DNA from 2 places in the Streptomyces sp. NPDC046939 genome. Region 2 is predicted to be linked to the other one. Evidence: riboswitches for the same ligand, from Rfam matches in the RefSeq annotation. Region 2 holds a riboswitch; the other holds the start of a gene.
What was found. Region 2 has a riboswitch for thiamine pyrophosphate ahead of thiO (glycine oxidase ThiO). Riboswitches for the same ligand answer to the same signal wherever they lie in the genome.

Region 1 (6,998 bases), on a different contig from region 2:
CTTCCATCTCCCCGGCGACGCGCCTGTGACCTGGGCGTTCGGCCGTGAACTCCTGGTCGACGGGGTCAACGGGGCCACGGGCGACGGTGATGTGCGGATCCTGCCCGTGGAGAGCGCGGGAGGCGGCGGCGCCGACGAGCTGCCGACGGAGGTGCACATCCGGCTGCAAGTGGGCGGTGACCACGCCCTGTTCCGGGCCGGGGTCGCCCCGCTGGTGGCGTTCCTCGACCGTACGGACAAGCTCGTCCCCCTCGGTCAGGAGCAGTCCCTGGCCGACTACGAGGCCGAACTCGACGAGGCGCTCGACCGGATCCTCGCCGAGGAGCAGAACGCGGGTTGATCAACCAGCAGTTGACGATGTGACGTTTGTGCGGCGCGGTGCACCCGAGCCGTTCCGCGCCGCTCAGCGCTTGCGTCGTCGACCGCCGCCACCACGTCCAGGAGCGGTCCGCGCGGGCCGCCCGCCGGACGTCGGACGGTCGGCGGAGACCACCAGTGCGGCCAGCGCGGTCGTCACCGGCACCGCCGCCACCAAGCCGATCGAACCGACCAGCGTGCGCACGATCTCCTCGGCCACCAGCTCACTGGTGGCCACGTCGACGACGCTGCTCTGCGCGATCGAGAAGAGCAGGAGCAGCGGCAGCGCCGCGCCCGCGTACGCGAGGACCAGGGTGTTGACGACGGACGCGATGTGGTCGCGGCCGATCCTGATGCCCGCCCGGTACAGGCCGCGCCAGCCCATCGTCGGGTTGGCCTCGTGCAGCTCCCACACCGCCGACGTCTGCGTGACCGTCACGTCGTCCAGCACGCCCAGCGACCCGATGATGACGCCGGCGAGCAGCAGGCCGCTCATGTCGATGTCCGGGTACAGGCCGTGGATCAGGCCGGTGTTGTCGTCCGTGTTGCCCGTCAGGGCGGCCCAGCCGATGAAGAGCGATCCCAGCACGCCGATGAGCAGCAGTGACACGAGGGTGCCGAGGACGGCGACCGATGTACGGGCCGTCAGCCCGTGGCACATGTAGAGCGCGATCAGCATGATGGCGCTCGCCCCGACGACGGCCACGACCAGCGGGTTCGAGCCCTGGAGGATCGCCGGGAGGATGAACAGCGTCAGCACCAGGAAGCTGACCGCGAGCGCGACCAGCGCCATGACGCCGCGCATGCGGCCCACCACGACGACCACCAGGGCGAAGATCCCGGCGAGCAGCGCCATGGGGATCTTGCGGTCCACATCGGTGACCGAGTACTGCAACTCCCTGGGCGCGTCCGGCGCGTAGGCGACGATCACCTTCTGGCCCTCGCGCAGTTGCCGTGGCGAGTCCGGCTGGATGATCTCCGTGAACGTACGACCCGTGTCCTTGCCGGTGGCGACCCGGATCGTCGCCTTCTCGCAGGTACCGGAGGCCCGGCCCTGCGTCGGCGCACCCGACGGGTCCTGGGTGGCGGAGCCCGCCGCGTTCACGGACTTGCAGTCCACCTTCTCGACCCGGGCGACGGTGGCCTGCTGCGTCTGGCGGTCGAAGCCGACACCGGTGCGCTCGTGGTCGGGGGCCCCGCCCGGCCACAGCACCACGAGGCCGACGACGACGGCGACGGAGAACGGCACCAGGATCGCCGCGATGACCTTGCGCAGGTGCTGTGAGACGGGCGTGGCGGGCCCATGACTGTGCGAGTGGCCGTGTCCGCCCGGGCCGTGCCCTGACCCTGAGGGGCCGGGCCCATGCGGCGGTTGGGGCGGCGGAGGCGGGGGCTGCTGCGTCGTGGTCACCGCCCGATCATCGCAAGAGCGACAGGGGCCCTCTGTTCAACGCGTCCGAACTGCCGCTAGCGTGGAGGCACCTTTGCACACGCGGGAGCTCGGAGCACCGGGCTGAGAGGGCGCTGACCTTCGTCCATGCGTGTTTCACGTGAAACAGCGTGAAACACCGCCGACGAACACCGCTGCGTCGACCGCCGAACCTGTTACCGGGTAATGCCGGCGTAGGGAGTAGGTCTCATGACCACAACGGACACACGCACGCCTGCCTCCAACGGCTCTGAGCCGGAGGCCGGGAAGTCCATCGGCTGGCACAAGGGGTACATCCAGGGCTCACGCCCGGACCTCAAGGTGCCGGTCCGACAGGTGCATCTCACCAACGGCCAGGCCGTCACGCTGTACGACACCTCCGGCCCGTACACCGATCCGACCGTCGACACCGATGTGCGCAGGGGGCTCGCACCGCTCCGGGAGAACTGGATCATCGCCCGCGGCGACACCGAGGAGTACGCGGGCCGCCCCGCCCGCCCCGAGGACGACGGCATCAAGCACACCTCGCCACGCGGCGGTCTGCGCAACCTCGACGCGGTCTTCCCCGGCCGCCCCCGCCAGCCGCGCCGCAGCAGGACCGGCGAGCCCGTGACCCAGCTCGCGTACGCCAGGCGGGGCGAGATCACCCCGGAGATGGAGTACGTGGCCATCCGGGAGAACGTCGCACCCGAGACCGTCCGCGAGGAGATCGCGGCGGGCCGCGCGGTGCTGCCCGCCAACGTGAACCACCCGGAGATCGAGCCGATGATCATCGGCAAGCGGTTCCTGGTGAAGGTCAACGCCAACATCGGCAACTCCGCCGTCACCTCGTCCATCGAGGAGGAGGTGGAGAAGATGACGTGGGCGACCCGCTGGGGCGCCGACACCGTCATGGACCTCTCCACCGGCCGCAACATCCACACCACCCGCGAATGGGTCCTGCGCAACTCCCCCGTCCCCATCGGCACGGTGCCGCTCTACCAGGCCCTCGAAAAGGTCGACGGCAAGGCCGAGGAGCTGACCTGGGAGATCTACAAGGACACCGTCATCGAGCAGGCCGAGCAGGGCGTGGACTACATGACGGTGCACGCCGGCGTCCGGCTCCCGTACGTCCCGCTGACCGCCAACCGCAAGACCGGCATCGTCTCGCGCGGCGGTTCGATCATGGCGGCCTGGTGCCTCGCCCACCACAAGGAGAGCTTCCTCTACGAGCACTTCGAGGAGCTCTGCGAGATCCTCGCGGCGTACGACGTCACGTACTCGCTCGGCGACGGGCTGCGCCCCGGCTCCATCGCGGACGCCAACGACGAGGCCCAGTTCGCGGAGCTCAGGACGCTCGGGGAGCTCAACTCGATCGCCAAGCGGCACGGCGTCCAGACCATGATCGAAGGCCCGGGCCATGTCCCGATGCACAAGATCAAGGAGAACATCGACCTCCAGCAGGAGATCTGCGAGGAGGCCCCGTTCTACACGCTCGGTCCGCTGACCACGGACGTGGCGCCCGCGTACGACCACATCACGTCCGGGATCGGGGCCGCGATGATCGCCTGGTGGGGCACGGCGATGCTCTGCTACGTCACGCCCAAGGAGCACCTCGGCCTGCCCAACCGCGACGACGTGAAGACCGGCGTCATCACGTACAAGATCGCGGCGCACGCGGCGGACCTCGCCAAGGGGCACCCGGGCGCGCAGGACTGGGACGACGCGCTCTCGGACGCCCGCTTCGAGTTCCGCTGGGAGGACCAGTTCAACCTGGCGCTCGACCCGGACACGGCACGGGAGTTCCACGACGAGACACTCCCCGCCGAACCGGCGAAGACGGCGCACTTCTGCTCCATGTGCGGCCCGAAGTTCTGCTCGATGAAGATCTCGCAGGACATCCGCCGCGAGCACGGCACCACGCGGGCCGAGGTCGAGGCCGGCATGGAACAGAAGTCGAAGGAGTTCGCCGAGGCGGGCAACCGCGTCTATCTGCCGCTCGCCGACTGACCGGCGTCCGCGCATGACGACGGGCTCGGGGCCGCCACCGTGCGCCCCGAGCCCTGTACCCCGGTCTCAGTCCGGCTGGTGCTCGGGGCCCCCGAAGTCCGGGCTCGAGAAATCCGGGCTGGAGAACCCGGCACGCTGCCCCGTGGCGGTGCCGCCGCCGTCGGGGCTGCTGAACCCGGGCCTGTTGTAGCCGAGCTGCGGCATGCGGCCGGTGGAGCCGCCGCCACCGCTCAGCGAACCGCCGCCGAGGGCGGTCCGTTCCTGCGCGTCCCGCAGGAACGGCAGGATGCCCCGCTCGAGGAGCGCCTCGCCCCAGGCTTCCCTGGCGCGCCTCACCTCTTCGCTGGCCTCGCCGTACGCGCCTGCGTGGAGCGACGTCGATCCGTTGCGCAGGGCCGTCAGGAGCAGGCAGACCGCGGCGACGAGGATGCCCGCCGCGGTGAGCGCGCCGAAGACCCAGCCGACGGACAGCAGGGTGTCGGCGAAGTCCGGTGGCGGGTTGAGCATCTTCAGGATGTAGCCGACCAGCAGGAAGATGGCGGCCGCCGTCCCGGCGAGGACCGGGGCGAGCACGACGGCGACCGCGGCGACACCGGGCCCCGTGGTCTCCGCGACCTCACCCACCGTGGCGGCGAAGCCGAGGGAGCTGCCGCCGGACTCGGACGAGCTGGAGGTGCCTCCTTCACGTAGCGGACGGACGGGCTGCGGAGCGGAGCGCAGCTCGTCACGGACCTTGGTGTAGTGCTCGTACTCGGTGGCCGCCGCCGTGCTGATCAGTGCGGCGGCGTTCAACGCCATGGTGCGCAGTTGTTCGGGGTTGAGCCGCTGGCCCACGGCGGCGAGTTCAGGCCGGTTGGGTGCGGTACGCAGCGCCTCATCGAGGATCCGCTCGAACTCGGGGCGGTCCTCGTTCAGCAAATGCGGAGCGCTGTTCATGTGCATCCCCCGATGCTCCGTAGGGCTTGGTGGCCCGCATGGTTACGAGCCGTCGGGCAGAAACGGAGGGGAGCCTGCTACGGATACGCCGATGGTAGAGCGGTCACAGCACGCCGTGACAGGGAGTTTTCGAAATTCGCCCCCGCGCGCGCGACGCTCCGTCCACGGCGCCTGCCCAGAGAACTAGCGGTCAAGCATGGGGAGTTGCTGGACCAGCAGCTTTCCGGCCATGGTGACGCCACCGTCCATGGCGATGGCGAGCCCACCCGCGTAGACATGAGGCCCTTCGACCACGGGACCGCTCTCCTCGCCGTCGGCGTCCTCGGTGCCGACCTCGCCGAGGAGGTACGGGATGGGGCTGTGGCCGTGCACGACGCGCGAGCCGCCGTAGGTGCCGAGGAGTTCGCGTACGGCACCGGGGCCCGACTCCTCGTCGCGGAACGCGAAGCGCTTGGTCAGCTTGCGGAACACGTCCCAGCACTCGTCCGCGTCATTGCGCGTGAGGGTCTCGCGGACCGTGTCGTTGACCGCCTCGATGGAGTCGCCGTAGTCCAGGTACGCGGTGGTGTCCGAGTGCATGAGCAGGTGGTCGTCCTCGATCTCGATCGCGTCGAGCCGGGACATCCACTGCAGATGCACGTCCTGGAGGCGGTCCATGTCCGACTTCTGCCCGCCGTTGAGCAGCCAGGCCGCCTGGAAGGTGGCGGTGCCCGCGCCGGAGTTGACCGGCGTGTCGCCGAACCGCTTCGCGCCGAGGAGCAGGAGCTCGTGGTTGCCCATCAGCGCCTTGCAGTAGCCGCCCGCGGCGGCCGCCTCGGCGCTGAGCCGCATCACGAGGTCGATGACGCCGATGCCGTCGGGTCCCCGGTCGGTGAAGTCGCCGAGGAACCACAGGCGCGCGTTGCCCGCGATCCAGGCGCCGTCCGCGTCGACCAGGCCCTTCTCGCGGAGCGCCGCGAGCAGCTCGTCGAGGTAGCCGTGCACGTCACCGACGACGTACAGCGGCCCCTTCTCGTCACCGGCCCTGGGCGCCGGTGCGGCGGTCGCGGCGGTGTCCATCTGCACGGTGTCTCCCCGGTTGATGACGGGCAGGTCGCGCTCGGTCGGCGTGTAACCGTCGGGGTACTGCGCCGGCTCGGGGGAGTCGGGGACGGGGGTGGTCGGCTGCACGTTCGCCGGTACGTCATGGACGTACGCGGGCACGCGGAAGTCACGCAGCGTCTCCGTGCGCGCTGCGGGTCCCTGACCGGCCCCCTGAGTCATCGACCCCTCCACCATTGCGCCGCCTGTGCACCGGATCGGACTGCCTGGTCGCAGCGGCCCGCGGTGTCGTCCGCCCATCATAGGAATGCGGCTCGTGCTGTGTGATGCACCAGGGGTGGTGAATCGGTGACGGGCGGCTGTTCGCCACACTTTTCTCCCGAATTGGTGTGGACTTTTCCTCTCGTCCGTGGCGGCTGCAACGGGTCGGGAGGGCGAGTGGGGCCGGTCAGCCCTGCCCCGGGGAGCGGGGCGGGCTGACCGTGGTGCGCTGCGGGCGGCGCTGCGAGGAGGTCCGCACGATGAGTTCTGTCGGTATGACCTGTTCGACCGGTTGGTCCGAATCGACGCCTTCGATGGCGTCGATCAGGAGCTGGATGACGGCTGTGCCGATGCGGCGCGGTTTCAGGGACAGGGTCGTGATGGGCGGCTCGGTCGTCGCGTACACGGTCGACTCGCTGCAGCACACCAGCAGCAGGTCCTCCGGTACGCGCAGCCCGTAGCGGCGGGCCGCGGCGAGCAGGTCGGTGCCGTTGGGGTCGAAGAGGCCGTAGACCGCGTCGGGCCGGTCGGGGCGGGCGAGCAGCCGGTCGGCCGCGACGGCGCCCGCGCACGGGTCGTGCGCCGGGTAGGACTCGTAGACCGGCTCCTGCCCGATCCGCTCGCACCAATGCAGATAGGCGGAGGTGGACAGGTGGGTGTAGGTGTCGGTGGTGGTGCCGGTGAGCAGGCCGATGCGGCGCGCGCCGGCCTCGGCGAGGTGGTCGAGGATGCCGAGGACGGCGGCCTCGTGGTCGTTGTCCACCCAGGCGGTCACGGGCAGGGTGCCCGCGGGACGTCCGTCCGAGACGACGGGCAGGCCCTGGCGGACCAGCTCGCTGACGACCGGGTCGTGGTCGGAGGGGTCGATGACGACGGTGCCGTCGAGGGCGACGTTCGACCACACGTCGTGGCGTGAGGTGGCGGGCAGGATGACGAGGGCGTAGCCCCGGGCCAGCGCGGCGGAGGTCGCGGCTCTCGCCATCTC
Region 2 (6,998 bases):
ATCAGCTCCCGGAACGGTTCCGCGCCGATGTGGCCCGCGCCGATGTTCTCGTGGCGGTCCTTGTGCGCGCCCACGACGTCCTTGGAGTCGTTGGCGTGGATGAGCTTCAGGCGGCCCTCGCCGATCGTGTCCACGAGCAGGTCCAGGGTCTGCTTCATGCCGCCCGGGCCCGCGAGGTCGTGGCCCGCCGCGTAGATGTGGCACGTGTCCAGGCAGACGCCCAGTTTCGGGTGGTGGTCCAGGGCGTCGAAGTACGGGCCGAAGTCCCAGGTGCGGGCGCACAGGGACGCGCCCTGGCCCGCGGTCGACTCCAGGAGGAGGAACGGGTCGTCTTCGTGGTCCAGCTCGTCCAGGAGCGGGAGCAGGTGGGCGCGGACCTGGGCCAGCGCCACCGAACGGTCGCGGCCGCCCGTCGCCGAACCCGTGTGGACGACCACGCCCAGGGCGCCGATCGCTCGGGCGCGGCGCAGGGAGTGGCGCATCGAGGCGACGCTGTTCTCCACGGTGGCTTCGGTGTGGGAGCCGAAGTTGATCAGGTACGGGGCGTGGACGTAGGCCGGGATGTCCTCGGCGGCGCAGCGGGCGCGGAAGGCGTCGTCCTGCTTCGGGTTGCCGGGGGGTGTGGCCCAGCCGCGCGGGTTGGCGACGAAGACCTGGACGGTCTCGGCCTTGACGTCCTGGGCGTACTGGAGGCCTACGGTGGCCAGGCCGCCGGCGACCGGGACGTGGCCGCCGACGGGATTGCGGGGTCTGCGGGTGTTCACCCTGTCCAGGGTGTCATGGGTTCGGGCCTGCCGGTCACGCGACGAAGGGAGGGTGGCCGTCTGGGCCCTCCTTGGCGGCCATCCGTCTCGCTCCGACAGGTGCGGGGGTGGGTCCGGGGCCGCCCGGGGCATGTCCGTGCTCGCCATCTTGCCGGCATCGCCGCTTGCGTTGGCCGCCCTCACCGCGCGCGCGAGTGCTGCGCGCGCACATACCCCGACCGCCCCCTCCCGTCTCGTACGCGCCTGACCGTTGGCGGTCGTGACGGTCGGCGGCCCGTCCCCCTCGTCTAGTACGCGCCTGACCGCCGGTGGCCGTGACGGCGGGGGTCAGACGTGCACGAGACGAGAGGGGCCAGTCGCCAGCCCCTTTCGTCCTGTACGCGGGTGATCGCCGATGGGGCTAGCGGATCGTGATCTTGATTGTTGAGCCCTTTGGGGCCTTGTCGCCCGGGTTTACCGACTGCTTTTTCACCGTGTCGCCGAAGAGGCCCAGGAGGCCGCGGTCCTCGTCGACCTTGAAGCCGGCGGACTCGAGTGTGTCGTGGGCCTCGTCGACGTTCATGCCCTCTACGTCCGGGACCTCGATCAGCGGGGGGCCCTTCGAGATCGTCAGGGTGACCGTGTCGCCCTCGGAGAGTTGGCCGTCGCTCGGGGACTGGCGGGCCACGTCGCCCTTGTCCTCGTCGGATGTGACGCGGGTGGGGGCGATCTCCGCCTTGAGGCCCGCGTCCTCGAGGTCGGCGACCGCGTCGTCCTCGGACTCGCCCGTGACGTCGGGGACGTCCACGGGGGCGCCCTTGGAGACGACCAGGGCCACCGCGGAACCCGAGGTGCGGGTCGAGTCGGCCTTGGGGTCCGTCCTGATCACGGAGCCCTTGGCGATGTCCTCGCTGAACTCCTTGGTGACCATGCCCGGCTTCAGGCCGCGCTTTTCGAGGTCGCTTCTGGCCGTGGCGAGGCGGGTGCCCTCCAGGTCGGGGATCTTCACCGTCTTGGGGCCCTTGGACACGGTCAGCTTCACCGTGCCGTCGTCGCGGATGCGGGCGTTCGCCTCCGGGTCCGTACTCATGACCGTGCCGCGCTTGTAGGTGTCGCTGTACGCGTAGGTGGTTTTGCCGGCGGGGTGCAGGCCCGCGTCCGTCAGCCGCTTCTTCGCTTCTGCCTCTGTTTTGGCCAGCAGCGGGGGGACCTTCGTGAACTGGCCCGAGTTGATGTACCAGACGCCCGAGCCGATGCCGAGGATCAGGAGCAGCGCGGCGATGATCGCGAACCTGGCGCGCCGGGGTTTGGTTGTGCTGGAGGAGTGGGGTGGCAGTGGGGGTGGGGATTGCAGGCGGCTGGTTCGGGTTTCCGGGGGTGGCTCTACCGCTCGGGGGAGGACGCTTGTGCGGTCCTCCGCTCCCGCGTGCGGCGTCTCGATGGCTTGCGGGGGCGCGGTGTCCAGTTCCGGTTCCGTCAGCGCTGCCCGCGCTTCGCGCGCGTGGGCCAGGAGTTCCACGGCGTCGTGCGGGCGGGCCTGCGGGCTGTGCGCGGTGGCCGTCGCCACCAAGGCGTCCAGCGCCGCCGGCAGGCCGGGCACGGCTGCGGAAGGGGGCGGCACGTCCTCGTGCAGGTGCTTGTAGAGGACCTGGGCCGGGGTGTCGCCGGTGTGCGGCTTGCTGCCCGTCAGCATCTCGTACAGGACCACGCCGGACGCGTAGACGTCCACACCGGGGGTCGCCGTGCCGTCCTCTATCTGCTCCGGGGCCAGGTACGAGACCGTGCCGAGGAGGGTGCCGGTGGTGTTCGTGACCGTGTCCACCGCGCGGACGAGGCCGAAGTCCGCCACCTTCACCCGGCCGTCGTCCCCTATGAGGATGTTCTCCGGCTTCATGTCCCGGTGCACGAAGCCCGCGCGGTGCGCCGCCCCGAGCGCGGCGAGGACCGGCTCCAGGATGTCGAGCGCCGCGCGGGGGCGCAGGGCGCCGCGGTCGCGCAGGACGTCGCGGAGCGTGCAGCCCGCGATGTACTCCATCGCCAGGTAGACGTACGCGCCCTCGGCGCCCTGGTCGAAGACGCCCACGACGTTCGGGTGCGCCAGGCGGGCCACGGACTTCGCCTCGCGGATGAAGCGCTCCACGAACGTCGCGTCCGTGGCGAGGGAGGGGTGCATCACCTTGAGCGCGAGCACGCGGTCCAGGCGGGTGTCCACGGCCCGGTAGACCGTGGCCATCCCGCCGACCGCGATCCGTGCGTCGATGCGGTACCGGCCGTCGAGCACATGCCCGAGCAACGGGTCCTGAAGGGTCGTGTCCACGCAGGCGAGTGTACGAGGGGTGGCTGACAGGGCCGCTTCCCGCTGCGGGACCGGGCCCGGACTGCAGCAGAGCTGTGACCGTCAGAAGGCGGGACGCTCCGGATCGAGGCGTGCGCGGCCCTCCGTGGGGGACGACGCCTCGGCGAAGTGGCGCCTGGGGATGCGGCCCGCACGGTACGCGAGGCGGCCCGCCTCCACCGCGTGCCGCATGCCCTCGGCCATCAGCACGGGTTTCTGCGCCCGGGTCACCGCCGAGGCGAGCATCACGCCCGCGCAGCCCAGTTCCATCGCCAGCGCCACGTCGGAGGCGGTGCCCGCGCCCGCGTCCAGGATCACCGGCACGCGCGCGTGCTCCACGATCAGCTCGAAGTTGTGCGGGTTGCGGATGCCGAGGCCCGAGCCGATGGGGGAGCCGAGCGGCATGATCGCCGCGCAGCCGGCGTCCTCCAGCTTGCGGGCCAGGACCGGGTCGTCGTTCGTGTACGGCAGGACGGTGAAGCCGTCGTCCACCAGGGTCTCCGCGGCTTCCAGCGTCTCGATCGGGTCGGGGAGGAGGGTCCTCTCGTCCGCGATGACCTCCAGTTTGATCAGGCTGGTGCCCAGCGCTTCGCGGGCCAGTCGGGCGGTGAGGACCGCTTCGCCCGCCGTGTAGCAGCCCGCCGTGTTCGGCAGCGCCTGGATGTTCAGCTTCTTCAGGACGGAGAGGACGGAGCCGTGCACGGTCGCGTCCACGCGGCGCATTGCCACGGTGGTGAGTTCGGTGCCGGACGCGGTCAGCGCGCGCTCCAGGATCTCCAGGCTGGGGGCGCCTCCCGTGCCCATGATCAGGCGGGAGGAGTAGGTGGTGTCTCCGAGGACGAAGGCGTCGTCCGCCATGTCAGCCTCCTTGTACTGCGGTGAGGACCTCTACGCGGTCGCCTTCGGTCAGTTCTGTCGCCCGCCACTGGGTGCGGGGTACGACCGTCTCGTTCAGGGCCGCGGCCACGCCGGAGTGCGCGGTGGTGAGCGTCGCCACGAGCGCCTCCAGGGTGGTTCCGGTGGCCACCGCGCGCGGTTCGCCGTTCAGGGACACGTTCATGCGGGCTGCTCCGAGGTGGCCGGGGTGCGGGTGGGGGCGGGGAAGCGGTCCGGGGTGAAGGGGCGGGCCTCCTCCGGCAGTTCGCCCGTCGTCAGGGCGTGGGCCATCGCGTCGCCCGTGACCGGGGTGAGCAGTACGCCGTTGCGGTAGTGACCCGTGGCCAGGAGCAGGCCGGGCAGGGCGGTGGGGCCGAGGAGCGGGGCGTTGTCCGGGGAGCCGGGGCGCAGGCCCGCGCAGGTCTCCGTCAGGGGGAGTTCCGTGATGCCGGGGACCAGTTCGTGGGCGTCGCGCAGGAGTTCGTAGACGCCGCCCGCGGTGACCGTGGTGTCCCAGCCGAGTTCCTCGCTCGTGGCGCCGACGACCAGTTCGCCGTCGACCCTCGGCACCAGGTACAGGTGGTTGCCACGGACCACGGCGCGGATGGTGCGGCTGAGGAACGGCGCGTACCGGGGCGGCACCGTCAGACGGAGGACCTGGCCCTTGACCGGGCGGACCGGTGGCCGGACCTCGTCCGGGACGCCGGGCAGCGAGGCGCTGTGGCTGCCCGCCGCCAGGACCGTCTGGCCGGCCTCCAGCACCGTGCCGTCCGCCAGGGTCACGCCACGCGCCTTGTCGTGGATCACTGAGAGGCGTTCGGCCTTCTGGCGGTGGAAGGTCACCCCCGCCCGCTCACAGGCCGTCACGAGGGCGCTCGCGAGCTTTCTCGGGTCGATCTGGTGGTCCCCGTCGACCCGCAGGCCGCCGCGCACGCCCGGCGCGAGCATCGGCTCCAGGCGGCGGCACTCGCGGCCCGACAGCCACTCGGACTCCAGGCCCGACTTCCGCTGGAAGGCGTGCAGTTCGCGCAGGTGCGCCCGGTCGTCCGCGTCCAGGGCGACCGCGAGGGTGCCGCACGCGCGGTGGCCGAGGTCCTGGCCGGTGGCCTCGGACAGCTCCGCCACGAACCGCGGATAGCGGCGCGCCGACTCGACGTTCAGGGCGAGCAGCGTCTGCTCGCCGTAGTGCAGTTCGGTGACCGCGGCCAGCATCCCGGCCGCCACCTGGGCGGCCCCGCCGCCCGGCGCGGGGTCCACGACCGCGACCGTGAGGCCGCGCTGCGCGGTCCGCCACGCCGTGACGAGACCGATGATGCCGCCCCCGACGACCAGGACGTCGGTTGACTGGGGGATACGCGACATGGGCGTCCAGCCCCTCCCTTCGCCGGCATGACCCGGATCAGGTTCGTACGGTCGGAGGCCGCTCCAGCCTCCCTCTCAGCCCGCTGCGTACGGGCTCCCGCGAGTGCTTTACGTCGGCCACCCTAACCGCCCGGCGCGCTCCTCAGTAAGTACGGTCGTCGGTGCGGACGGCGGCTTGATCGCTAAACCAGTGACACGTGTGCAGGACGTCACGGCGCGGGAGTGGCCCGTGCCGCTGACCGACGCAAGATCGGACGCCTAAGGTGATCCGGTGAGCGAGCAACCGAGCGGCAACGGAACACCTCAGGGGCAGCGGCACGTCGTCATCGTCGGCGCGGGGATGGCCGGTGTGCAGACCGCCGTGGCCCTGCGCGAACAGGGCTTCGCGGGCACCGTCACGCTGATCGGCGCCGAGCCCCATCCGCCCTACGACCGGCCGCCGCTCTCCAAGGCCGTCCTGCTCGGAAAGGCCGAGGGGTCCGCCTTCGACGTGGACTTCGCCGCCCTCGGCGTCACCCTGGAGCTGGGGCGCGAGGTCACCGGTGTGCGACCCGGTGACCATGAACTCGACACCGCCGACGGGGCCGTGTCCTACGACGTCCTCGTCCTTGCCACCGGTGCCGAACCCGTGCGGCTGCCCGGTGCGGACGGCGTTCCCGGCGTCCACCTGCTGCGCACCCTCGACGACGCCGAGAGGCTGCGGCCCGTCCTCGCCGAGCAGCGTGACGTGGTGGTCGTGGGCGCCGGGTGGATCGGCGCCGAGTTCGCCACCGCCGCCCGCGAGGCCGGCTGCCGGGTCACCGTCGTGGAGGCCGCCGAGCGACCGCTGGCCGGGGCGCTGCCCGCCGAGATCGCCGCGCCCATGGCGGCCTGGTACGCGGACGCGGGGGCCCAGTTGCGCACCCACGCGCGCGTGGAGCACGTCGAGCCCGGGTTCGTGGCCCTGGACGACGGGACGCGGCTGCCCGCCGGGGCCGTCGTCGTCGGCATCGGCGCCCGGCCCGCCACCGGGTGGCTCGCCGGGTCCGGCATCGAGCTGGGCGAGCACCGCGAGGTCGTCGCCGATGCCGGGCTGCGCACCTCCGTGGCCGATGTCTACGCCGTCGGGGACTGCTCGTCCTTCCCCTCGGCGCGCTACGGCGAGCGGCTGCTCGTCCACCACTGGGACAACGCCCTGCAAGGGCCCCGGACCGTCGCCGCGAACATCATCGGTGAGACACCGGCCGTGTACGACCCGGTGCCCTACTTCTGGTCGGAGCAGTTCGGGCGGTTCGTGCAGTACGCGGGCCACCACCGCGCCGCCGACACGACCGTGTGGCGCGGGGACCCGGCAGGCGCGGCCTGGTCGGTGTGCTGGCTGCGCGAAGGAGCCCTGGTGGCGGTCCTCGCCGTCGGCAAGCCCCGGGACCTGGCCCAGGGGCGCAAGCTCATCGAGGCCGGCACCGTGCTCGACCCGGAGCTGCTGGCCGACCCCGCCCGGCCGCTGAAGTCCGCCGCGTCCTGATCCCCGTAGGGTGGCGGAAACACCTGGTCAGCCCGGTCCGGCTTTCCGTCTGTCAGTCCGGGATGGCACGCTTGTCCCGTGACCGAGATTGACGCAAAGATCGATGCTCTCGTCCCCGACTGGCTCACCCTTCCCGACATCGCCGAGCGGCTCGGCGTCGAGGTGACGCGTGTGCGCC

Region 1: it holds a riboswitch for thiamine pyrophosphate, as region 2 does, so the genes downstream of both, thiC (phosphomethylpyrimidine synthase ThiC) here and thiO (glycine oxidase ThiO) in region 2, are expected to answer to the same signal.

Annotation. Positions count from the first base shown of each region.
Region 1 is NZ_JBEYWV010000023.1:69,997-76,994, forward strand. Features, by position in the region: gene ABZ877_RS24635 (SsgA family sporulation/cell division regulator) at 1-340, shown strand, start outside; gene ABZ877_RS24640 (YibE/F family protein) at 404-1,768, opposite strand; TPP riboswitch at 1,840-2,004, shown strand; gene thiC (phosphomethylpyrimidine synthase ThiC) at 1,997-3,775, shown strand; gene ABZ877_RS24650 (hypothetical protein) at 3,842-4,717, opposite strand; gene ABZ877_RS24655 (metallophosphoesterase) at 4,895-5,974, opposite strand; gene ABZ877_RS24660 (LacI family DNA-binding transcriptional regulator) at 6,201-6,998, opposite strand, start outside.
Region 2 is NZ_JBEYWV010000056.1:19,267-26,264, forward strand. Features, by position in the region: gene ABZ877_RS38550 (deoxyribonuclease IV) at 1-764, opposite strand, end outside; gene pknB (Stk1 family PASTA domain-containing Ser/Thr kinase) at 1,165-3,060, opposite strand; gene ABZ877_RS38560 (thiazole synthase) at 3,142-3,936, opposite strand; gene thiS (sulfur carrier protein ThiS) at 3,938-4,138, opposite strand; gene thiO (glycine oxidase ThiO) at 4,135-5,316, opposite strand; TPP riboswitch at 5,314-5,427, opposite strand; gene ABZ877_RS38575 (FAD-dependent oxidoreductase) at 5,657-6,820, shown strand; gene ABZ877_RS38580 (Rv2175c family DNA-binding protein) at 6,899-6,998, shown strand, end outside.